DNA from 3 places in the Streptomyces sp. RKAG293 genome. Region 1 is predicted to be linked to each of the others. Evidence: riboswitches for the same ligand, from Rfam matches in the RefSeq annotation. Region 1 holds a riboswitch; each other region holds the start of a gene.

The links. Region 1 has a riboswitch for cyclic di-AMP ahead of LNW72_RS05475 (NlpC/P60 family protein). Riboswitches for the same ligand answer to the same signal wherever they lie in the genome.
Region 2: another riboswitch for cyclic di-AMP. It lies ahead of LNW72_RS08875 (LysM peptidoglycan-binding domain-containing M23 family metallopeptidase); the one in region 1 lies ahead of LNW72_RS05475 (NlpC/P60 family protein).
Region 3: another riboswitch for cyclic di-AMP. It lies ahead of LNW72_RS29350 (M23 family metallopeptidase); the one in region 1 lies ahead of LNW72_RS05475 (NlpC/P60 family protein).

Annotation. Positions count from the first base shown of each region.
Region 1 is NZ_JAJOZB010000001.1:1,238,384-1,245,803, reverse strand. Features, by position in the region: gene LNW72_RS05515 (adenosylmethionine--8-amino-7-oxononanoate transaminase) at 1-11, opposite strand, end outside; gene bioB (biotin synthase BioB) at 4-1,272, opposite strand; gene LNW72_RS05505 (8-amino-7-oxononanoate synthase) at 1,476-2,648, shown strand; gene LNW72_RS05500 (DUF397 domain-containing protein) at 2,616-2,852, opposite strand; gene LNW72_RS05495 (helix-turn-helix transcriptional regulator) at 2,864-3,751, opposite strand; gene LNW72_RS05490 (ATP-binding protein) at 3,994-4,422, shown strand; gene LNW72_RS05485 (GNAT family N-acetyltransferase) at 4,493-5,125, opposite strand; gene LNW72_RS05480 (VOC family protein) at 5,122-5,550, opposite strand; gene LNW72_RS05475 (NlpC/P60 family protein) at 5,683-6,138, opposite strand; cyclic di-AMP (ydaO/yuaA leader) riboswitch at 6,157-6,320, opposite strand; gene LNW72_RS05470 (hypothetical protein) at 6,640-6,945, opposite strand; gene LNW72_RS05465 (ATP-dependent Clp protease proteolytic subunit) at 6,951-7,420, opposite strand, start outside.
Region 2 is NZ_JAJOZB010000001.1:2,037,113-2,044,532, reverse strand. Features, by position in the region: gene LNW72_RS08885 (uridine kinase) at 1-287, shown strand, start outside; gene LNW72_RS08880 (GNAT family N-acetyltransferase) at 302-1,351, shown strand; cyclic di-AMP (ydaO/yuaA leader) riboswitch at 1,673-1,851, shown strand; gene LNW72_RS08875 (LysM peptidoglycan-binding domain-containing M23 family metallopeptidase) at 1,857-2,816, shown strand; gene LNW72_RS08870 (cupin domain-containing protein) at 2,955-3,260, opposite strand; gene LNW72_RS08865 (helix-turn-helix transcriptional regulator) at 3,339-6,050, opposite strand; gene LNW72_RS08860 (phytanoyl-CoA dioxygenase family protein) at 6,061-6,858, opposite strand; gene LNW72_RS08855 (TetR family transcriptional regulator) at 6,875-7,420, opposite strand, start outside.
Region 3 is NZ_JAJOZB010000001.1:6,606,373-6,613,792, reverse strand. Features, by position in the region: gene LNW72_RS29365 (bifunctional GNAT family N-acetyltransferase/acetate--CoA ligase family protein) at 1-1,741, opposite strand, end outside; gene LNW72_RS29360 (HPr family phosphocarrier protein) at 1,970-2,251, shown strand; gene LNW72_RS29355 (GntR family transcriptional regulator) at 2,374-3,075, opposite strand; gene LNW72_RS29350 (M23 family metallopeptidase) at 3,226-4,068, opposite strand; cyclic di-AMP (ydaO/yuaA leader) riboswitch at 4,083-4,240, opposite strand; gene LNW72_RS29345 (pitrilysin family protein) at 4,452-5,822, opposite strand; gene LNW72_RS29340 (pitrilysin family protein) at 5,840-7,198, opposite strand; gene LNW72_RS29335 (DNA topoisomerase IV subunit A) at 7,392-7,420, shown strand, end outside.

The sequences.
Region 1 (7,420 bases):
GGCTCAGGCATTGGGCGGCAGGTCCGTTCCCGCGCCCCGCCGGCGGACGGCGACCAGCCCGGTGCGGGCGGCACCCGCCGGGACGGGCTCCTGGGCCGGTGCGCCCGCGGGCTCCGCCACCGGCTCGGGCGCGCTCTGCGCAGCGCCGCCACAGGGACCGCAGCCCCCGCCGTCGGCGTGCGAACCGCAGCCCGCGTCCTCGCTCTGGGAGCCACAGCCGCCACCCGCTTCGTGCGAGCCGCAGCCGCCGCCGGCGTGCGCCACGTCCGCGCGGTGCTGCGGGAGGGTGACCGTACCCGCACCCTCCACCTCGAAGCCGGCGTCGGCGATCATGTCGAGGTCGGCCTGGCCGGCCTGGCCCTCGCTGGTCAGATAGTCGCCCAGGAAGATCGAGTTCACCAGGTGCAGCGCGAGCGGCTGCAGGGTGCGCAGGTGCACCTCGCGGCCGCCGGCGAGCCGGACCTCCACGTCGGGGCAGACGAACCGCACCATCGCCAGGATCCGCAGGGCGCGCTGCGGGGTGAGGTTCCACTCCTCGGCCAGCGGGGTGCCCTCGAACGGGATGAGGAAGTTGACCGGCACCGAGTCCGGGTCCAGCTCGCGCAGCGCGAAGACCACGTCCACGAGGTCGGCGTCGGTCTCGCCCATGCCCGCGATCAGACCGGAGCACGCGGACAGCCCGGCGGCCTGCGCCTGCTGCACGGTGTCCACCCGGTCGGCGTACGTGTGCGTGGTGGTGATGCCCTCGTACGTCGCCTCGGAGGTGTTCAGGTTGTGGTTGTACGCGTCCGCGCCGGCATCGCGCAGCCGGTCCGCCTGCCCGGCGGAGAGCAGGCCCAGGCACGCACAGACCTCGATGCCCTCGTTCTGCTCCTTGATCGCCTCGATGGTCCGGGAGACCCGGTCCACATCGCGGTCCGTGGGACCGCGCCCGCTGGCGACCAGGCACACCCGCTTGGCCCCGCCCGCGACACCGGCCGTCGCGGCGGCCGCCGCCTCGTCCGGCTTGAGCCAGGTGTACTTCAGGATCCCGGCCGTGGAGCCGAGCCGCTGCGAGCAGTACGAGCAGTCCTCCGGGCACAGCCCGGACTTGAGGTTGACCAGGTAGTTGAGCTTCACACGGCGCCCGAACCACTGGCGCCGCACCTTGCCGGCCGCGGTCACCACATCGAGCAGGTCATCGTCGGAGGTCGCCAGTACGGCAAGCGCCTCATCCCGGGTGGGCAGCTCTCGGCGCAGCCCCTTGTCCACCAGCGTGTTCAGCAGATCCATAGGGGCGATCCTGGCCCACCGAGGGGCCGAGAGCCAATGATGGACCGCACAACAGGGGTGGCTACAGGTGTGTGTATCGCCACACCCTGTCCGGGCGGCCCGACCAGTACGTTGCTGCCAGGCCCACCCGCACCTCCGCACCGCCCCGCCGGACCCCCCTGGCGGACCCGCCCGAGCCTGCCCCGCCGACCCCAGGGACCCCGATGAGCCGCGACCCGTTCGACTGGATCGACGCCCACGCCGAGCGGCGCCGCGAGGCCGGTCTCGTCCGCACCCTGCGACCGCGGCAGGCGGAGTCGGCGCTGCTGGACCTGGCGGGCAACGACTACCTCGGGCTGGCCCGGCACCCCCGGGTGACCCGGGCCGGGGCCGACGCCTGTCTGCTGTGGGGCGCGGGCTCCACCGGCTCCCGGCTGGTCACCGGTACCACCGAGCTGCACACCGAACTGGAGGCGGAGCTCGCCGCCTTCTGCGGGTTCGAGGCCGCCCTGGTCTTCGCCTCGGGCTACGCCGCGAACCTGGCCGCCGTCACCGCGCTGACCGGGCCCGGCACGCTCATCGTCTCCGACACCTCCAACCACGCCTCGCTCATCGACGGCTGCCGGCTGTCGCGCGCGGACACCGAGGTCGTCGCGCACCGCGACACGGAAGCGGTGCGCAAGGCGCTGGACGCGCACGACGGGCCCGCCGTCGTCGTCTCCGACTCGGTCTTCTCCGTCGACGGCGACGCGGCCCCGCTCGCCGGACTGGCCGCCGCCTGCCGCGAGCACGGCGCCGCGCTGCTCGTCGACGACGCCCACGGACTGGGCGTCCTGGGCGAGGGCGGGCGGGGCGCGGCCTGGGCCGCGGGGCTGGCCGGCGCGCCCGATGTGGTCGTCACCGCCACGCTCTCGAAATCGCTGGGCAGCCAGGGCGGCGTGGTGCTCGGGCCGGCCCGGGTGATCGAGCACCTGGTGAACGCCGCCCGCACCTTCATCTTCGACACCGGGCTCGCGCCCGCCGCGGCGGGCGCCGCCCTCGGCGCGCTGCGGCTGCTGCGTGATGAGCCGGAGCGTGCGGAGCGGGCCCGCGCGGTGGCCCTGCAGCTGTACGACCGGCTGACCGCGGCGGGGCTGCGGTCGGCCCGGCCGGACGCCTGTGTCGTCGCGGTGCGTGCTCCGTCGGCCGGGGAGGCGCTGCAGTGGGCGGCGGACTGCAGGACCGCCGGCCTGGCGGTGGGGTGCTTCCGCCCGCCGTCGGTGCCCGACGGCATCTCGCGGCTGCGGCTGACCGCCCGCGGCGACCTGACGGATCAGCAGATCGCCGAGGCGGTCGAGGTGATCGTGCGCACCGCGCCGCGGGATTCAGCCCGGTCCGGCGAACTCACCGGCGCGTAGCGCCCGTACGAAGTCGTCCCAGGCGGCCGGCGCGAACAGCAGCGCCGGTCCCTGAGGGTTCTTGGAGTCGCGTACGGCCAGCGGTCCTGCGGACAACCGGGCCGTTTCGACGCAATTGTTGGCCGCGGTGCTGTAGCTGCTGCGCTGCCACCGCGCCGCACAAAGCGTTGTGCTGGAGGAAACGTACCGAGGCAGTACCGGCATATGGTGCCTCCTTACGCGCCTTTGCTGTTCCCGGAGCCGATCCAGGAGTCGCTCCCGGAGCCGATCCCGGAAATGAACGCCAATGAGTCGTCGTACGACAGGGCGTGGGAGCGCAATCGGTCGAACGCGGCGCTGTACGCCCTGAGATCCTCTTGTCGATCCACATAGAGACTACTCGTCAAATGGTCGATAACAACAACGTCCAGATCGGCGATGAGCGGGAATGAGAAGATTACGAAAGATCCCGTAACACCTATGTGGCCGCCCGCGGCGAAGGGCAGAACCTGCAGCCGTATCCGCGGCATCCTGGCGGCTTCCGCGAGGTGCCGCAACTGCGCCCCCATGACCTGTTCTCCACCGACCTTGCGCCGCAGCACCGCCTCGTCGAGCAGAGCGTGCAGCTCCAGCGGGGAATCCTGCTCCAGCACGGCCTGCCGGGCCGTCCGCACCTCGACCAGGGCGTCGACCTCCCGTGCCCCGAGCCGCGGGAGGACCGACCGGGTGAGCGCGCGGGCGTACGCCGGGGTCTGCAACAGGCCGGGCACCACGCTGTTCTCCATGGTGCGCGCCCGGCAGGCGCCGGTTTCCAGACTGATGAAGTCGCGGTACTCCGGGGGCAGTACGTCGCGGAAGTCGTGCCACCAGCCGCGCTGGGTACCCTTCCCGGCCAAGGTCGCCAGCAGGTCGCGCAGTTCACGGTCGCGGACCCCGTAGATGTCCAGCAGGCAGGCCACGTCCTCCGGCCGCGCGCTGCTGCGGCCGGTCTCGACACGGCTCACCTTCGACTGGTGCCAGCCGGCCCTGCGGGCGGCCTCGCCGCTCGTCATCCCGGCCAGATCGCGTTGCCGCCGGAGTTCCGCTCCGAGCTTTCGGCGTCGTACCGCGGGGATCTGTTGCATCGCGCGCCGCTCCTCCTGAAGGGACTTTTCAGACCGTCACCAGTGCGACAGTCTGCGCCTGAATACGTTCTCGCGTAGCAGGGTTCACCGCTTTGAGCGACAGATATATGCATATCGCTGTGGATCGGCCGCATTAGCGGCACCATAGGTGGCACTCTGGCGCGAAGTAGCCGTCCGCGGCTCCCTGCGGGCAGACCGCACGACGGAGTCTCGGGGCACGGCGGGAAAGGGACAGCGTCGCCATGGCAGACCTCCAGGAAGCATCCGTCACCCTGCCGAGCGACCCCGCCTCGGTCACCACGGCTCGCCGGTACGTGTGCGGGCTGCTGGCGGACTGGGGGATGCCGGAGAACGCGCCCGCCGTCGACGCGGTGCGGCTGATCGTCTCCGAACTCGCCACCAACGCCGTGCTGCACACGCTCGGCCAGTCACCCACCTTCACCGTGGACGTCCAGCTGGAGCGGTCCGAGCACCTGCGGATCGGGGTCACCGACAGCCATCCGCGCTGGCCGCAGCGGCTGCCGGCCGCCGTCCAGCAGGACAACGGGCGCGGCATGGTCATCATCCGCCACCTCACCGCGGAATCCGGCGGCCGGCTCTCGGTCACCCCCACGCCGGACGGCGGCAAGACCGTCTGGATCATGCTCCCCTGGGCGGTTCCGGTGCAGTGAGCGGTGCGACGCGGCCGGTGCGCCGTGACCGGTGTGCCGTGATCGGGGCCCGGGAGACCGGACCGGGACGTCAGCCCTGGGCCGCGACCAGGAGCGCCTCCGCACCCACCGGGACGTATCCGGCGGCCAGGAAGGCGCGCACGCTGGCGGCGTTGCCCGGGGCGATCTGGGCCCACAGCGGACGGCCGTCGGGCACCAGGTGGCGGGCGGCGCGGGCGAGGCGGCGGCCCAGACCCGTTCCGCGCGCGCCGGGGTCGACCTCCAGGGCCGCTTCCCAGCGGCCGCCGACGCCCCGGCCGATCAGTACGGTGCCGCCAGGTGTCGTCCAGGCCCGTACATCGTCACGGCGCCGCAGCGCGCGGGCGATCCGCGGATGGGCGCGGTCGGTGGCCGGCTCCAGTCGCAGATCCGGCGGCCCCGGCAGCGGCCGGGCGAGCAGCATCATGTCGATGTTCTCCACCCGCCGGCCGACGCGCCGGCCCAGGGCGTCCAGGAACGCGGGGCTGAGCGGTGCGGCGAGATCGCCGGGGGCCAGCAGGCCGCGCATCCAGTCGTGGTCGGTATCGGTGAACAGGACGGCGTGCGCGGCGAAGGAGAAGACCCCGGCGTCCCGCTCCGAAGGCTGCGGCACCATGGTCACCCCGCCGTCCGGGGAGGGCAGGACGCCCTGTTCCACGTCGGCCAGGATCCGCGGCAGACTCATGCCTGCGCTGCTTCAGCCGCCTGCGTCGCCTCGGCCGCCGCCCGGGCGCGTTCGGGGGCGCTGCGCTCGACGCAGAACTCGTTGCCCTCCGGGTCGGCCATGTACACCCATCCCGTTCCGTCCGGCCTCCGCTGGTCACTGACCACGGTTGCGCCCAGCCCCGCCAGCCGTTCGACCGTCTCGTCGCGGGTACCGGTGGGCGGCTGGATGTCCAGGTGCACCCGGTTCTTGGCCGACTTGCCCTCGGGCACCCGGATGAACAGCAGTCCGGGGACGCCCGGTTGGCCCGGATCGATGAGCACCTCGGCGTCGCCCGGGTCGGAGTCCTCCAGCGCGTAGCCGGTCAGCTCGGCCCAGAACACGGCGAGGCGGTACGGATCGGCGGCGTCGAAGGTGATGTGGTGGACGGGGTTGAGATAGGTCATATACGGCTCCCGGCCGGTGGGTTGGTCCCAAACGGGGTCAACATAGCCGTCAGGCGGGCGTCCTTGCCGGGAATATCGGCCCGCCCCGCGCAACGGCCGCGCGGGTCCGGGGCGTCCGGGCCCCGCGCGCCGTCAGCGGACCCGGCCGTACCAGACACTGCCGGTCCAGATCTTCTCCAGCCGGACCCGGGTGCCGGTCTTGGGGGCGTGCCAGATCTTGCCGCTGCCGGCGTAGATGCCGACGTGGTAGACGCTGCTGCCGGTGTGGAAGAACACCAGGTCGCCGACCTGTCGGCTCGACGCCGTGATGTGCTTGGTGCTGTTGTACTGGGCGCCGGTGGTGCGGGGCAGCTTCTTGCCGGCCTTGTTGAACGAGTACAGGGTGAGTCCTGAGCAGTCGAAGCGGTTCGGCCCCGCGGCACCGTACTGGTACGGCGAGCCCTTCTTCGACGCTGCGATGCTCAGGGCCTTGGCGGAGACGGTGGCCGCGTCGGCGTGGGTGGCGGTGGCCGGCAGCAGGGCGGGGACCGCGACAGCGGCGGCGGTGAGGACCGAGGCGGCCCCCAGACGGGACAGACGTGTGGACATGCCGGACCTGGCCATGCGAAACCCTTCGTCGTCCGCTTGCGAAGGATGACCTGTCGGGTTCGGGCAGGCGAAGAATCCCGGCCGCTGACGCGGCTTCACCCCAAGGGGACGGCCTGGATACCGCTGGGCCGGCCCCGTCGTGCCTGGGTCCTCCGTTCCTGCCGTTGCAGTGTCGACCGGGCATCCGGGCGGCGGCAGGATTGGGCGTCCGCTCGGACCGCCCCACCACGGCGGCGGGGTCTTGTCGTCGAAGGGAGCATGACTCACGAATGCGCTCGGATCGGTACACAAACGGCTTTATGTGATTCTCATCACCCATCACCTATTCGGGTGGACGGAACGCCGGCCGCTGCCGTTTCCGCCCGGGCGCACGCCGGTTGACCTGGGGCGGAGGCAATGACCGTGACGGGCGGACGTCGCAAGTCGGTGCTGCAACATCCACCCGTCACGCGCAAGGGTGACTACTCCGAACGTGCGGGCGGATGTCGCCCCGATGGGCCGTCAGTGGTCCGGCTGCGGCGGGACGGTCACCAGGGACGCCCGCCGCTCGCCGTCCAGGACGCGCAGCGCCCTGCCCAGCGTGCCCGTGTGCACCTCGGTCTCGCCGCGGTCGTGCATCACCGCCAGTGCCTCGCGCAGCGCCGTCGCCCTGCCGACCAGGGCCTGGGCGGCGCGCAGCGCGCCGTAGGTGTCGCGGGAACGGGACGGGTTGATCCGTCCCAGCAGGTCCACGATCTCCAGATAGCGGTCGACGAGTTCGCCCTCGGAACGCGTCAGGGCCGGCAGCGGCGGCGGTTCCGGCACCACCGGTGTCACCGGATGCCGTGCGCGGTGCCGCTGGTCTTCCGGCTGAGGGTGACCCGGTCGACGATTCCGTAGGCCAGCGCCTGCGTGGCGTCGAGGATCATGTCGCGCTCGATGTCGGCGCTGACCCGCTCGGGCTCCTTGCCGGTGTGCCGCACCAGCAGCGCCTCCAACTGCTCCCGGGTGCGCAGCAGTTCCCGGGCCTGGATCTCCAGGTCTGCGATGGTGCCCTGTACGGCCTGGCCGAAGGACGGCTGGTGGATGAGGACCCGCGCGCCCGGCGTGATCATGCGCTTCCCGGGCGCGCCGGCGGCGAGCAGCACGGCGGCGGCCGAGGCCGCCTGGCCGATGCAGACCGTCGACACGTCGCAGGTCACGAACTGCATCGTGTCGTAGATCGCGGTCATGGCGGTGAACGAGCCGCCGGGGGAGTTGATGTACAGCGAGATGTCCTGCCCGGGTGCCGAGCTCTCCAGAT
Region 2 (7,420 bases), 800 kb from region 1:
CCCGGGCCGGCTACGTCGAACTGCCGCCCGGCGGCGTCCTGCTGCTGGACGGTCAACTCCTGCTCGGCCAGGGGCTCGACCTGGACCTGACGGTCCATCTGCGGCTCTCCCCGGCGGCCCTGGCCCGGCGCACCCCGGACGAAGAGCACTGGACACTCCCCGCCTTCGGGCGGTACGCCGACGAGGTCCGTCCGGCGGAGGCCGCGGACGTCCTGGTGCACGCCGACGACCCCCGGCACCCGGCGTGGAGCGGACATCCCTTGCCGCCGGACCACGCGGACGGCTAGCGTCGCCCACCACCATGACCTTCGCGATCGCGCCGATGAGCGCCGAGCACATACCCGAGGCCGCCGCCCTGTACGACCGCTGGTCCGGACACTCCCGCAAGAGCCGGCCGCCGGGCGCCCCCACCGGTCAGGAACTGCTCGGAAGACTGCTCGCGGAACCGGACACCGAGGCCTACTTCGCCCGGGACAGCGGCGGCAGGCCCGCCGGCTATCTCGCGGCCTCCCCGCTCGACCTCGCCGAGGACACACCCGGCGCGCTCCGCAGTCACCCGCGCTCCGCGGTGGTCCGGCACGGCGGGCACGCACCCGCGCCGGGGCAGCGCGACAACGCCGCGCTGCTCGCCCTGTACGCCGAGGCGGCCGCCCGGCTCGTCGCCCAGCGGCGACTGGTCCACTACGTCGAACTGCCGGCGTCCGGGACCGCCGCGATGGACTGGTGCCAACTGGGCTTCGGCTTCGAGGAGATGTACGGGCTGATGGCGGTCAAGCCCCGCGGCCGGCAGCCGCGCGGGGTGGACGGGCTGAGCATCCGCCGGGCCGGCCCCGGCGATCTGCCGCAGATCGGCCGGATGGCCGCGGAGTCGGCCCGCTACCAGCGGGAGTCGGCCATGTTCCTGCCGCAGTCCGACGCCGCCCTCGCCGCGATGCGCACCCGCTACACCGACACGCTCTCCGACCCCCGCTGCGCGGCCTGGATCGCCGGCCGCGGCGGTGAGGAGATCGGCATGGTGCTGCTCGCCCCGTCCCCGGCCGGCCCGGTCACCCCGGACGGCTGCGTGGAGCTGGCCGAGGCGTACGTCGAGCCGTCCGCGCGGGGCGAGGGCGTCAGCCGGATTCTGCTCGCCACCGCGGCGGCCTGGGCGTACGACCACGAGTACCGGCACATCGGCGCCCGCTGGCACTCCGCTTCGCCGCTGGCGGCGGGGCACTGGCCCGCGGTGGGCTTCCGGGTCGCGGCCTACCGCCTCAGCCGCGTCCTCGACCCCCGGATCCGCCCGGGGCACGCCTCGGGGCAGTTCGCCGGGCAGGTCCAGGGGCGGGATCGGGCACCGCTCGGCACGTGACCGCGCTCACACCCGGCCCGCCGAGTGAGCGGGCTCACGCGTGTGATACGCAGAGCTGCCGCCTTCTCCACGGTGCGTTCCCGACATACGTCTTTTATTACGCCTTCAGTGTGTCGCTTCACTGAAAGTGAAGAAATCGCACACGTACAGAACGGGCGGAACGACTCAGGGTCACCGAAATGCGCGGGCGGCTCCGCACGTGATATGCGGCTCATGCCCGAATGTTGCCCTGTCGTCGGGAGTTCGCCTAGCTTCGCTCTCCTGCGGGTCAAATGCTCGCAGGATCCCACCGGGTGGAACGCCTAGTCCTGCCGCTGCCCGGTGCTTTGAACACCAAACTTCTACGGCAGGAGCGGGGGACCCAGGTAAGTGCCGTTCCCGAAGATCGGGAACGGCTTGGGGTGAAGTCGCAACAGGCCGCGCCGTCAATGGCGCATGCCGCGACCGGGCAGCTCCAGCCCGAACCCGACAGCTCACCTCGCCGGCGTAGGAGAGGAACTCCCCCATGCCCGCAAAGGGAAAGCACCGTATTGGCCGTATGAGCCGGCTCACCAGGATCTGCGTCGCGGCCGGCACCGGTGGCGCCGCGCTCGCGCTGCCGCTGGCGATGTCGTCGAACGCCTTCGCCGCTGACACGCACGTGACCGCCGCGAACGCCGCCGCCTCCGCCCCGGCGCACGCCGCCCCGGCCGCCAAGGCCGCTCCGGCGAAGACCGCCGACACGTACAAGGTGGTCGGCGGGGACAGCCTGTCGAAGATCGCCGACGTGCACCACGTCAACGGCGGCTGGCAGAAGCTGTACGCCGACAACAAGCAGACCGTCGGCGGCAACCCGGACCTGATCTTCCCGGGCCAGACCCTGGCCCTGGGCTCCAAGGCCGTGCCGTCGAACTCCGCCCCGTCCGCCGACCCGGCGCCGAAGGCGTCCCCGAAGGCGTCCACGGAGACGAAGACGGAGACGAAGAAGGCCCCGGCGAAGAAGGCCCCGGCCAAGAGCGAGTCGACCGCGAAGTCCTCGTCCTCCGCCGACAAGGCCCCCGCCGCCGCGAGCTCCTCCTCCGGCTACACCCTCCCGGTCTCGGGCGCCAGCATCGGCACCCCGTACCACCAGTCCGGTTCCAGCTGGTCCAGCGGTTACCACACCGGTGTGGACTTCGTCGTGTCGACCGGCACCACGGTGAAGGCGATCGCCGCCGGCACCGTCATCTCCGCGGGCGACGGCGGCGCGTACGGCAACCAGGTCGTCATCCAGCACAGCGACGGCAAGTACTCGCAGTACGCGCACCTGTCCTCGCTGTCCGTCTCGGCCGGCGAGACCGTCACCGAGGGCCAGCAGATCGGCCTGTCCGGCGCGACCGGCAACGTGACCGGCCCGCACCTGCACTTCGAGATCCGTACCGGTCCCGACTACGGCTCGGACATCGACCCGGTCGCGTACCTGAACGAGCACGGCGTGACCGTCTGACCCGTCCCGCGACGCCGCGCGTGAACGCGCGCGCCTCGTGAGACGCGCAGTGCCCGCCTGTCCTGGAACTGACCCGGGACGGGCGGGCACTTCCGCGTTCCGCCCCGGATCGGTACCCGTACCCGAACCGGTGCGCGGTCAGCCGGCGGGGTGGTTGTAGCCGAACACCCGCGCCCCGGTCTCGGACCGCGGTCGGTGGCTGGAGCCCTGTTCGAGCAGGACGTAGGTGCCGGGGCCGTGCCGCAGGTCGCCCTCGATGACCTCGCCCTCGGCCACGAAGTAGCCCTCGCCGACCGTCTCGTGCACATCGACGCCGGGCCACCGGGAGCCGGGTTCGAAGTCCACCACCCAGAAGGTGAACGGGGCCGGGCCGGGCAGTTCGCGCAGCAGGATGCCGGGGCCGATCTCGGTGGTGGGCACATCGTCGACGTGGAGGGCCAGCACACTTCCCGGTGTTCTCCGAGCCTGATCAGGTGCGTTCATCCGGTCAGCATCTCCCGACCTGCCCCGCTCCGGGGGCGATCACTCGAAAAGGGCGGCGAGTTCGCCGCGGGAGGCGATCCCGAGCTTCGGGTACGCCTTGTACAGGTGGTAGCCGACGGTGCGCGGGCTGAGGAACAGCCGGGCCGCGATGTCCCGGTTGGACATGCCCTGCCCGGCGAGCCGGGCGATCTGCAGCTCCTGCGGCGTCAGCCCCGCGAGCACGCCCGGCTCCCGGCTCCGCGGGGCGACCGAGCCGGCCGCCCCGAGTTCGCTGCGCGCCCGGTCAGCCCACGGCCGGGTACCCAGCCGCTCGAACACGTCGAGCGCCGCCTGCAACTGGCCGCGCGCCTCGCTCTTGCGGCGGGCACGGCGCAGCCATTCGCCGTACAGCAGCGCGGTGCGGGCGTGCTCCAGCGGACGGCGGTGCTCGTCATGGAGTTTCAGCGCGGCCGTGAAGTGCGTCTCGGCCTCGGAGTCGGCGGCGAGCAGCGCCCGGCAGCGCAGCACCAGCGCGTCGGACCAGGGCTGCCGGGAGCGGGCCGCCCAGCGTTCGAAGCGGGCGAACGGCCCGGCGGCGCGCGGGCCGAGACCCAGCCGGACGGCCGCCTCGACCAGGTCGGGGGTGCTGCGGGTGGCGCAGAAGTGGTGCCGCAGCGGCTCATGGGTGAGCCGCTCCAGCCCGTCCAGCGCCGACTGCGCGCGGCCCAGGCCCAGATCGAGCATGCCCTGCGCCCAGTACGACCAGGGCGCGCCGGGCGGCATCGCCGCGCCGGCGACGACGGCGAGCGCGTCGTCGGAGTACTTCCGGCAGCGCTCGTCGTCCCCCTCGACGGCCGCCAGATACGCCAGCACGCTGCTGAACTGGCTGGTCCACTGCTGCTGTCCGGTGTCCCCGGCGATCCGCAGCGCCTCCTCGGCGGTGGCCAGCGCGTCACGGTGCCGGCCCGCGAACACCTCCGCCTCGGCCATGAAGAAGAGCACCGTCGGCAGCCGGCCGATGCCACCCCGGTCGCGGCTCTCGGCGGTGAGCGCGGCGGCCAGTTCATGGGCCTCGTCGTCCTGCCCGACGGCCAGCCCGGCGCCGCACAGCAAAATCAGGTCGCGCGGATCACGGGACCCGGCGGCGCGGGCGGCGGTGACGGCGGCGGTCAGGTCCGGCGGGCCGCCGGCGGCCGGCGGGCCGAGAGCGGCGGTGATGAAGCGGGCCACCGGCGTCACGGGATCCGTCGCCGGCAGTACCAGCGCGTCCAGCCGCGCCACGGTGTCCGCGACGTCCTGTTCACCGAGGTACCAGGCCGTGTGGGCGGCCTGCATGAGCATCCGCGCGGCGCGCTGCGGATCGGCGGCGGCCGCGTGCCGGGCGCCGTCGGTCAGCAGCCGGTGCGCGGTGGGGAAGGAGCCGCTCAGGAAGTCCGCCAGGGCCCGGACATGGAGCAGCCGGGCCGTCAGCGCGGGATCGCCGGTCCGGCGCGCGGCCTGCTCGGCGAAGTCGCGGGCCCGGTCGAGCTCACCGGCCTCGGAGGCCGCCTCGGCCGCCAGGACGAGCCGCCGGGTCGCGGCCCCGGGGTCGGTACTGAGGCGGGCGGCCCGTTCGAAGGCGAGAGCGGCCGCTCCGTAACCGCTGCGGTCCCTGGCCCGTCCCGCGGTGTCCTCCAGCGCGGTGGCCGCCGTCTCGTCGGGGCCGGTCGCGGCGGCCGCCAGATGCCAGGCCCTGCGGTCCGCGTCCTGCGGGGCGTCCAGAATCGCGGCCAGTGCCTGATGCACGGTCAGCCGGTCGGCCAGCGGGGCGCGCTGGTAGACCGCGGCCCGGACCAGCGGATGGCGGAAGCGCAGCCGGTCGTCGTCCAGCCGGATCAGACCGCCCTCCTGGGCGGGCGGCAGATCCGCCGCGCCGGCGCCCAGCGCCCCGGCCGCCCGCAGGATCGCCCGCAGATCGCCGGTGTGCTCGGCCGCCGCGACGAGCAGCAGCAGCTGGGTGGCGGCCGGCAGATGGCTGACCCGGCCGTGGAACGCCATGTGCAGACGGCTGGTGAGCGGCAGCGCGCCCGGCCGGAAACGGCCGTCGGGGCGCTCCGCCTGGAACGCGACCGGCAGTTCCAGCAGCGCCAGCGGATTGCCCTGGGCCTCGGTGAGGACGCGGTGGCGGACGGTGGGGGACAGCTCGGCGCCGTGCAGCGCGAGCAGGGCCCCCGCCGACACCGGCGACAGCCCGCCCAGCCGCAGTTCGGGAAGGCCGGGGGCGGGGAACGTGCCCTCGCCGTCCCGCGCCGCGAAGACCAGGGCGATCCCCTCGGAGTGGAGCCGCCGGGCGGCGAACATCAGCGCGTCGGCGGACACCCGGTCCAGCCACTGCGCGTCGTCCACGACGCACAGCAGCGGCCCGTCGCCCGAGTGCGCGGAGAGCAGGGACAGCACGGCGAGCCCGACGAACATCGGGTCGGGGGCCGCCGCGACGGTCATCCCGAACGCCGCCTCCAGCGCGAGCCGTTGGGGTCCGGGCAGCGCGCCCAGCGAACCCATCGCGGGGAGCAGCAGCAACTGGAGCCCGGCGAAGGGCAGTTCGGCCTCGAACTCGATGCCGGAGCCACGGACGACGGTCATCCCGCCGGCCGCGTCGACCGTGTCGTCGAGCAGCGCCGTCTTCCCGATGCCGGCGTCGCCGCGCAGCACCAGCACCCCGCTGCGGCCCGCCCTGGCACCGGCCAGCAGCTCCCCGACCGCCGCCCGCTCCTCGGTACGCCCGTGCAACATGCCCTGAACGCTATCCAACGGTCCGGCCGCCGCCGATGCCGCGGGACCCCTCCAGGCCCCGCCGGATCGCGGTCTCCACCGGGCAGTAGGCGCCGTTGGACCGTTCCAGCTCGTAGTGGACCGCCGGAAACAGCGGGGGCTGCGCCATGAACCGGGGGCGGCTGCCGTGGTGCGGCTGGGCCGCGTGCACCAGGAAGGGATGACACAGATAGACGTCCCCGGGGCTGCCGGTGGCCAGCGCGACCGGCCGGTGCGCGCTCACCTCGTCGATCCGCGGGGCCATCTCCAGGATCGACGCTCCCTCCTCGCCGTACGGCAGCAGGACCTGCGGGACGTCCAGGTGCGAGCCGACCCGGATCCGGGTCGGCGCGTCCTCGGGGCCGGTCTCGCTGAAGAGGAACAGCATCAGCAGCGCCCGGCCCTCGGAACGGAGGTTGGCGAACGGCCACTTCTCGCCCTCGCGGTAGTAGCTGCCCTCGATGTGCCAGCCGGCGTCGTCGGGCTCCCGCGGGTGCGGGAAGCGGAGCGGGAAGGAGCCCAGCGAGGGCCGCGGAACCCAGCGGCCGGGGCCGACCAGATGATCGAACGCGTCGTGCAGGACCGGGGTGTTGGCGGCCTCCACGAAGGGGGCGTCCGACATGTCGGAGACCCAGTGCACCGGTTCCGTCCACGAGGCCGGGTCGTCCGGATCGGTGCCGGTCTTCGCCCAGAGCAGTTCCGCGCAGGCCCGCGCGGTCTCCTCGGAGAAGGCCCGTTCGATCCTGATGAAGCCGTTGTCGAGGAACTGCTCGATCGTCGTAGGGTCCACCCGACCATCCTCACCGTTACCGGGCGGCGGGAGCCAACGGGTTTCCGGCCGGAGTGATGAGCTCCTGCAGCGCGGGGGCGCAGCGCTCGACGAGGGCCGGCACGGTCATCGCGCGGACCGCCTCGCCGCGCGCGATCCCGTAGACGGCGCCGAGGCCCAGCAGCATGCCGACGGTGAGTTCGGCCCGCAGCTGGGCCTCCGGACCGGTCAGCCGCCGGGCGAGGCCGGCGATGACCTGCTCGCGGAAGTTGGCGCGCAGGATGTCGCCCTGGCCCTCGGCGGAGTGCAGCGGTGCGAAGACGATCCGCAGGATGGGGTCGATGCCGCGTTCGTTCTGGCTGGTGAGCACCTGGGTGACCATGTGCCGGCCGAGCTCGTCCAGCGGGGCGTCCAGCAGTACTTCCGCGTCGGACTCGAAGGAGATGATGCGGGCGAAGAGCTTCTCCTTGTTGCCGAAGTACTTCACGATCAGCGGCGCGCTCACCCCGGCCCGCTCCGCGATGGCCCTGAGGGTGATGTCGCCGTAGGCGCGCCGGCCCAGCATGGTGCGGGCGGCGCGCAG
Region 3 (7,420 bases), 5.4 Mb from region 1:
CGGACTCGGGGTCGGGGGCGTCCTCGCAGCCGACCCGGGGGATGGCGGTGACGACGACGGCGTCGCTGGCGTCGTCGGCCAGCGCCGCGGTGAGCGCGGTCCGGAAGTCGTCGGGCCCGGCCGACGTGGTGAGGTCGATCGGCGCGATCGGCCGCAGCCCGGCGGTCAGGGCCGCGTCGTAGGTGAGCAGCCCGAGGGAGTCGGAGTTGCCGAGGATCGCGACCCGGCCGCCGCGCGGGATGGGCTGGAAGGAGAGCAGCAGGCCCACGTCCAGGAGTTCGGTGACCGTGTCGACGCGGATCACCCCGGCCTGCCGGAAGAGCGCGGACACCGTGCTGTCCGGGATCCGCGTCGGGGACACGGCGTGCCCGGCCGGGGTGGTGCCGGAGTGCAGGGCGCCCTTGACGACCACGACCGGCTTGCTCGCGGCGGTCCGCTTGGCGAGCCGGGTGAACTTGCGCGGGTTGCCGAAGGATTCGAGGTACATCAGGACCGCGTCGGTGTCCGGGTCGTCCTGCCAGAACTGCAGCAGGTCGTTGCCGGAGACGTCGGCCCGGTTGCCCGCCGACACGAACGAGGAGAGGCCGGCGCCGCGCCGGTGCAGTCCGGACAGCAGTGCGATGCCGATCGCGCCGGACTGGGTGAACAGCCCGAGCCGTCCGGTGGCCGGGACCTCGGGCGAGAGCGAGGCGTTGAGGCGTACGCCCGCCGCGGTGTTGACGATGCCGAAGGCGTTGGGGCCGATGACCCGCATGCCGTAGGAGCGGGCCTGGCGTACCAGTTCGCGCTGCCGCTCCCGGCCCTCGGGGCCGGATTCCGCGTATCCGGCGGTGACCACGACCAGCCCCTGGACGCCGTGTTCGCCGCAGGCCGCGACGGCGGCGGGCACGTTCTCGGCGGGCACCGCGATGATCGCCAGGTCGACCGGTTCCGGGATCCCGGCGACGTCGCGGTGCGCGCGGACGCCGTCGAGGGTGCTCTCGCCTTCGGGGAACGAGCGGTTGACGGCGTGCACCCGGCCGGTGAAGCCGCCCGCGACCAGGTTGCGCAGCAGGGTGCGGCCGACGCCGCCGGGCCGCCGGCTCGCGCCGATCACCGCCACCGACCGGGGGGTGAGCAGCCGCTGCACCGAACGGGCTTCGGCGCGGTGCTCGCGGGCCCGCATCACCTGGACCGACGCCTCGGTGGGCTCCAGGTCGAGTTCGAGGTGGACGACACCGTCGGTGAAACTGCGCTGCTGGGTGTAGCCGGCGTCGGTGAAGACCTTGACCATCTTGCGGTTGGCGGGCAGCACTTCGGCGATGAAGCGCAGGATGCCGCGCTCGCGGGCGACCGCCCCGATGTGCTCCAGCAGCGCGGAGGCCACGCCGCGGCCCTGGTGGGAGTCCTGGACGAGGAACGCCACCTCGGCCCGGTAGGCGTCCCCGCTGGCCGGCCGGCCCTCCGCGTCGATGCGGTCGTAGCGGACGGTGGCGATGAACTCGTCGCCGATGGTGGCGGCCAGGCCCACCCGGTCGTCGTAGTCGTGGTGGGTGAAGCGGTGCACGTCGCGGTCGGAGAGCCGGGGGTACGGCGCGAAGAAGCGGTAGTACTTCGACTCGTCGGAGACCTGCTCGTAGAAGTCCACCAGCCGCTGGGCGTCGCCCGGCCCGATGGGCCGGATGTGCGCGATGCCGCCGTCGCGCAGGACGACGTCCGCTTCCCAGTGCACCGGATACGGGCGGGGGGCCGGAGTCGTCATGGGGCCAGGGTATGCGGACCGGTGTCCGGGCGCGCCCCGCTGACCGGGCCGGTGTCCGGGCTGGTGTCCAGGCGGCCGACCGGGCCGGTGCCCGGGCGGCTGACCGGGTGCGCCCGGCTAGCGTGGGGTCGTCGCAGCGGGCAGGCTGAACCGCGTCGAGGTGCCTGAGCAGTCTTCCGCCCGTGCGAGACTGGTCTAGACAACAGGAACGACCTGAAGGGCTACACCATGGTTGAGCGCCGTGTCACCGTCGGCTGGGCCGAGGGCCTGCACGCCCGCCCCGCTTCACTCTTCGTCCGCGCGGTGACCGCCGCCGGCGTCCCGGTGACGATCGCGAAGGCGGACGGCAACGCCGTCAACGCCGCCTCGATGCTGGCCGTGCTCGGCCTGGGCGCGCAGGGCGGCGAGCCGATCGTGCTCGCGTCGGAGGCCGATGGCGCCGACGCCGCGCTCGACCGGCTGGCCAAGCTGGTCTCCGAGGGTCTCGAGGAACTCCCCGAAGCCGTCTGAGCCCATGGGCGCAGGCCCGTGCAGGAATTCGGCGGGGCCGCGTTGTCCGAATGGATAACGCGGCCCCGCCTTTCTTTATTCAGGGCCACGGTATTTCTGCCCACTTGTATACGGCGCCATTGTTAATTCCGCCGCCGCGCGGCGTATACAGGGTGTTTCGGAGTCCTCACCGAGACCGCGCGCTCCACATGCCCGGCCGAGATCCTGCGGGCCCGTTCCGCGTCGCCGCGGGCCACGGCGTCGACTATCGCGCCGTGCTCCTCCCAGGACTCCACCGCCCGGCCGGGGTCCCCCTCCCCGTACACCCAGGCGATCTTGTGCCGCAGCTGGGTGAGCAGCGCGGCCAGCGTGGGGCTGCCGGAGGCCTGGGCGAGCGTCTCGTGGAACCAGCCGTTCAGGGACGGCAGATCCGACAGCTGGCCCTGCTGGGAACGTTCCTGACCCAGCCGCACCAGCCCGCGCAACACCTTGAGGTGGGCGTCGGTGCGCCGCTGCGCGGCCCTGGCGGCCCCCAGCGGCTCCAGCAGGCCGCGGATCTCCAGCAGGTCGGCTGCCTCCTGCTCCGTCGGCTCGGCGACGGAGGCGCCCGCGTGCCGGCGGGTACGGACGAACCCCTCCGACTCCAGGGTCCGCAGCGCCTCGCGCACCGGGACCCGGGAGACCCCGTAACGCCTCGCCAGCAGCTCCTCGGTCAGCCGGCTGCCCGGCGGATAGAAACCGCCGACGATGTCGTCACGGATCGCGGTGCACACGACCTGTGCGGAGATACGACGCCCCGCGCCGTCCGTCCCGTTCACATCCGATTCCGCATCGCCGGTCTCCATTCTTTTCCCCGTATTCTTCGGCGACTCTATTCCAGCACAACCAGGATTCCGACCGCAGTCCAGAATTCATGGATTATTTTTGGACAGCACGAAGGCCCCGGCGGGGAGCCGGGGCCTTCGAGGGGGACGGGGGTGCTGGTCTCCGGTGGATCAGATGGAGACGCCGTGCGAGCGGAGGTACGCCACGGGGTCGATGTCCGAACCGTAGTCGGCCGTGGTGCGGGCCTCGAAGTGCACGTGCGGTCCGGTGACGTTGCCGGTCGCGCCGGACAGGCCGATCTGCTGGCCGGTGGTCACGGTCTCGCCGACCGACACGCTGAGCGAGGACATGTGGGCGCACAGCGTGTAGATGCCGTCGCTGTGCCGGATCACGACGTTGTTGCCGTACGCCGAGTCGAAGCCCGCGGTGACGACGGTGCCGGCGCCCACGGCGTGGACCGGGGTGCCGGTGGACGCGGTGAAGTCGACGCCGGTGTGGTAGCCGGAGGCCCACATGGAGCCGGGGACCTTGTAGCCGGTGCCGATGCCGCTGTCGACGGGCAGCACGAAGGAGTTGAGCTTCTTGCGCTCCTCCTCGGCACGGGCGGCGCGGGCCTCGGCGGCACGCTCGGCCTTGATCATCGCCTCGGCCGCGGCCTTCTTCTTGGCGGCTGCGGCGGCCTGGGCCACGCGCCTGGCCTCATCGGCCTTGCGCTTGGCCTCGGCGGCCACACGCTTGGTCTCGTCGGCCGCCTTGTGCTGGGCGGCGGCCTGGGCGGCGAGGGAGTTGGTGAGGCTGTCCGAGGCGTCGAGGGCGCGAGCGAACGACGTGTCCTCGATGGTGTTGGGAACGACGGCGCGTTCCGGGGTGGAGAGCGCGGTGGCCGCGGTGGCGCCGAAGGTGCCGGCCGCGGTCAGAACGGCGACGCCGGCCAGGGTGGTCCCGGTGCGGAGTGCGGCACGACGGGGACGGCGGTGCTTCCCGCTGGGCGCGGGCAGAACAGTGAACGCCATGGGTGCGGCGAGATCCTTTCCTTCCTTCTCGCCTACCGGGTTAGCTGACGGGTTCGGAGCAGGAAGGTCTCCTACGGGCTGCCTCGTGGTGAGGGCGGCCCGATTCACCCCAGGGACGTGGGTCCCCGGCTCCCCAGGCTCGCGCCAGACGGGGACTCGGCGATCACTGCCCGGTTGCCGCTGGACGCGGCGGATGGTGACGGACAGCAGAGCAGGACGCTAATCGGACCGTGTCGGTTACGGCAAACAGATCAGGTGATTTGTTGCGTTCGCCACAAGGGAGGTTTGCGGGCCGATAAAGATCGAAAAAGCCCGGAACCCCGGCGCCCCAAGGGGTGCGCCAGGGTTCCGCCGCCCATCGGCCGGCGCGCGGCCGAATCCGGTCAGCCGGCCGCGATGACCTTCACGGGGCCGAGTCCCAGCTCTGTGACGGGCCCCTCGATCGCCGAGGCGTCGCCCACGAGGACGACGACCATGCGGTCCAGCGGGAAGGCGCTGACCACCGCGGCGGTCGCCTCCACGGTGCCGGTCCGCGCCAGCCGCGCGTACATCTGGGCCTGGAAGTCGTCCGGCAGGAACTGCTCGACCTGGTCGGCGAGCGTGCCGGCGACGGCCGCGGCCGTCTCGTAGCGCAGCGGAGCCACTCCGACGAGGTTCTGCACGGCGACATCGCGCTCGTCGTCGGTCAGCCCCTCGGCCGCCAGGGTGCGGACGACCTGCCAGGCGTCGGCGAGCGCGGGTCCGGTGACCTCGGTGGCCACCGAGCCGCTGATGGCGAGCAGCGAGGCGCCCGTCCCCTCCGGGGTGGACAGCAGCACCTGGCCGAAGGCCCGCACGCCGTACGTGTAGCCCTTCTCCTCGCGCAGCACCCGGTCCAGCCGGGACGTCAGGGTGCCGCCCAGGCAGTACGTGCCGAGCACCTGGGCCGCCCAGACCGGGTCGTGCCGGTCGGAGCCGGTACGGCCGATCAGCAGCTGGGTCTGTACCGCGCCCGGCCGGTCCACGATCACCACGCGCGCGGTGTCGTCGGCGGTGATCTGCGGCAGCGGGCGGGGCTCCGCGGTCGAGCCGGTCCACTCGCCGAGCGTCTCGTCCAGCAGCGCGACCAGGTCGATGCCGGTCAGGTCACCGACGACGACGGCCGTGGTGGTGGCGGGGCGCACATGCGCGTCGTAGAACGCCCGGACGGCCGCGGCGTCGATCCTCGCCACCGTCTGCTCGGTGCCCTGGCGCGGGCGGGAGCAGCGCAGATCGGCGGGGAACAGCTCCGCGGAGAGCGCCATGGAGGCGCGGCGGGCCGGGTTGGCCAGCTCGTGCGGGATCTCGTCGAGCCGGTTGTTGACCAGCCGCTCGACCTCGCCGTCGGGGAACGCGGGGGCGCGCAGGGCGTCCGCGAGCAGCCCGAGGGCCTTGTCCAGCCGGGAGGCCGGGACCTCCAGCGAGACCCGGACGCCCGGGTGGTCGGCGTGCGCGTCGAGCGTGGCGCCGCAGCGCTCCAGCTCGGCGGCGAACTCCTCCGCGGTGAGCTTGTCGGTGCCCTCGGAGAACGCGCGGGCCATGATCGTGGCCACCCCGTCCAGGCCCTCGGGTTCGGCGTCCAGCGGCGCCGAGAGCAGCACCTCCACCGCCACGACCTGCTGGCCGGGGCGGTGGCTGGTGAGCACGGTCAGCCCGTTGCCGAGCGTCGACCGGTCGGGGGCCGGGAAGGCCCACGGCTTGGGGGCGCCCGGCTGCGGCTGGGGGTGGAACGTCATGGTCGCGGCGACGTCGGTCACTGGTCCGCGCCTTCCTGCTCGGTCTCGTCGGCCGCCTCGTCGGGCGAGCCGGTGGGCTCGTAGACCAGAACGGCTCGGTTGTCGGGGCGCAGCCGGGCCGCGGCGACGGCCTGTACCTCCGCGGCGGTGATCTCCAACACCCGCTGGACGGCGCTGAGCGCCAGCTGCGGGTCGCCGTAGAGCACCGCGAAGCGGCACAGTTCGTCGGCCCGGCCGCCCACGGTCGCGAGCCGGTCCAGCCACTCGCGTTCCAGCTGCGCCTGGGCGCGCTCCATCTCCTGCGGAGTGGGTCCCTCGGCGGCGAAGCGGGCCAGCTCCTCGTCGACGGCCGCCTCGATGTCGGCGAGTTCGGCGCCGCTGGACGCCTTGATGTCCAGCCAGCCGAGCGACGGCGCGCCGGCCAGCCGCAGCAGGCCGAAGCCGGCCGCCACGGCGCTGCGGTCGTGCCGCACCAGCCGGTTGTGCAGCCGGGACGACTCGCCGCCGCCGAGCACGGTCAGCGCCAGGTCGGCCGCGTCGGACTCCCGGGTGCCGTCGTGCGGCAGCCGGTACGCGGCCATCAGGGCGCGTGAGGGCACGTCCTCCTCGACGACCTCGCGGAGCTGTCCGCCCATCACGTCGGGCAGCGATCCGTCGCGCGGGGCGGGCTTGCCGTCGTGGCCGGGGATGGTGCCGAAGTACTTCTCGACCCAGGCCAGCGTCTGCTCGGGGTCGATGTCGCCGACCACGGCCAGCACCGCGTTGTTCGGCGCGTAGTACGTGCGGAAGAACGCCCGCGCGTCCTCCAGGGAGGCCGCGTCCAGGTCGGCCATCGAGCCGATCGGGGTGTGGTGGTACGGGTGGCCGTCGGGGTAGGCCAGCGCGGTCAGCCGCTCGAAGGCCGTGCCGTACGGCACGTTGTCGTACCGCTGGCGGCGCTCGTTCTTGACGACGTCGCGCTGGTTCTCCAGGCTCTCCTCGTCGAGCGCGGTGAGCAGGCTGCCCATCCGGTCGGCCTCGAGCCACAGCGCCAGCTCCACCTGGTGGGCCGGCATCGTCTCGAAGTAGTTGGTGCGTTCGAAGCTGGTGGTGCCGTTGAGCGAACCGCCGGCGCCCTGGACCAGCTCGAAGTGACCGTTGCCCTTCACACTGGCCGAGCCCTGGAACATCAAGTGCTCGAACAGGTGGGCCAGTCCGGTCCGGCCTTTCACCTCATGACGGGAACCGACGTCGTACCAGAGGCACACCGAGGCGACCGGGGTGAGGTGGTCCTGGGAGAGCACCACACGCAGGCCGTTCGCCAAGCGGTGTTCGGTTGCTGTCAGGCCGTCGGAGTCCTGCGGCTGTGTGCCGTCCGACGTGGCCGTGAGACCCATGGGCAAGCTGTCCTTCCGGTCGCGTGCACTTGTCTTGGTCGAGTGCTGACACTCTAGGCAAGCGTGCCGACACCACGCGAAGTTCCCACTAACGGCACGCTTATGCCGGGCGGTGGTCACCACTGTCAGTGAGCCGGTCCACAATGGTCCGCGTCAGTCCCGCTCAGGTCCAGGAAAAGGAGCAGCAGCCGCGATGGCCCGCCGCACCACGAAGACCCCTCC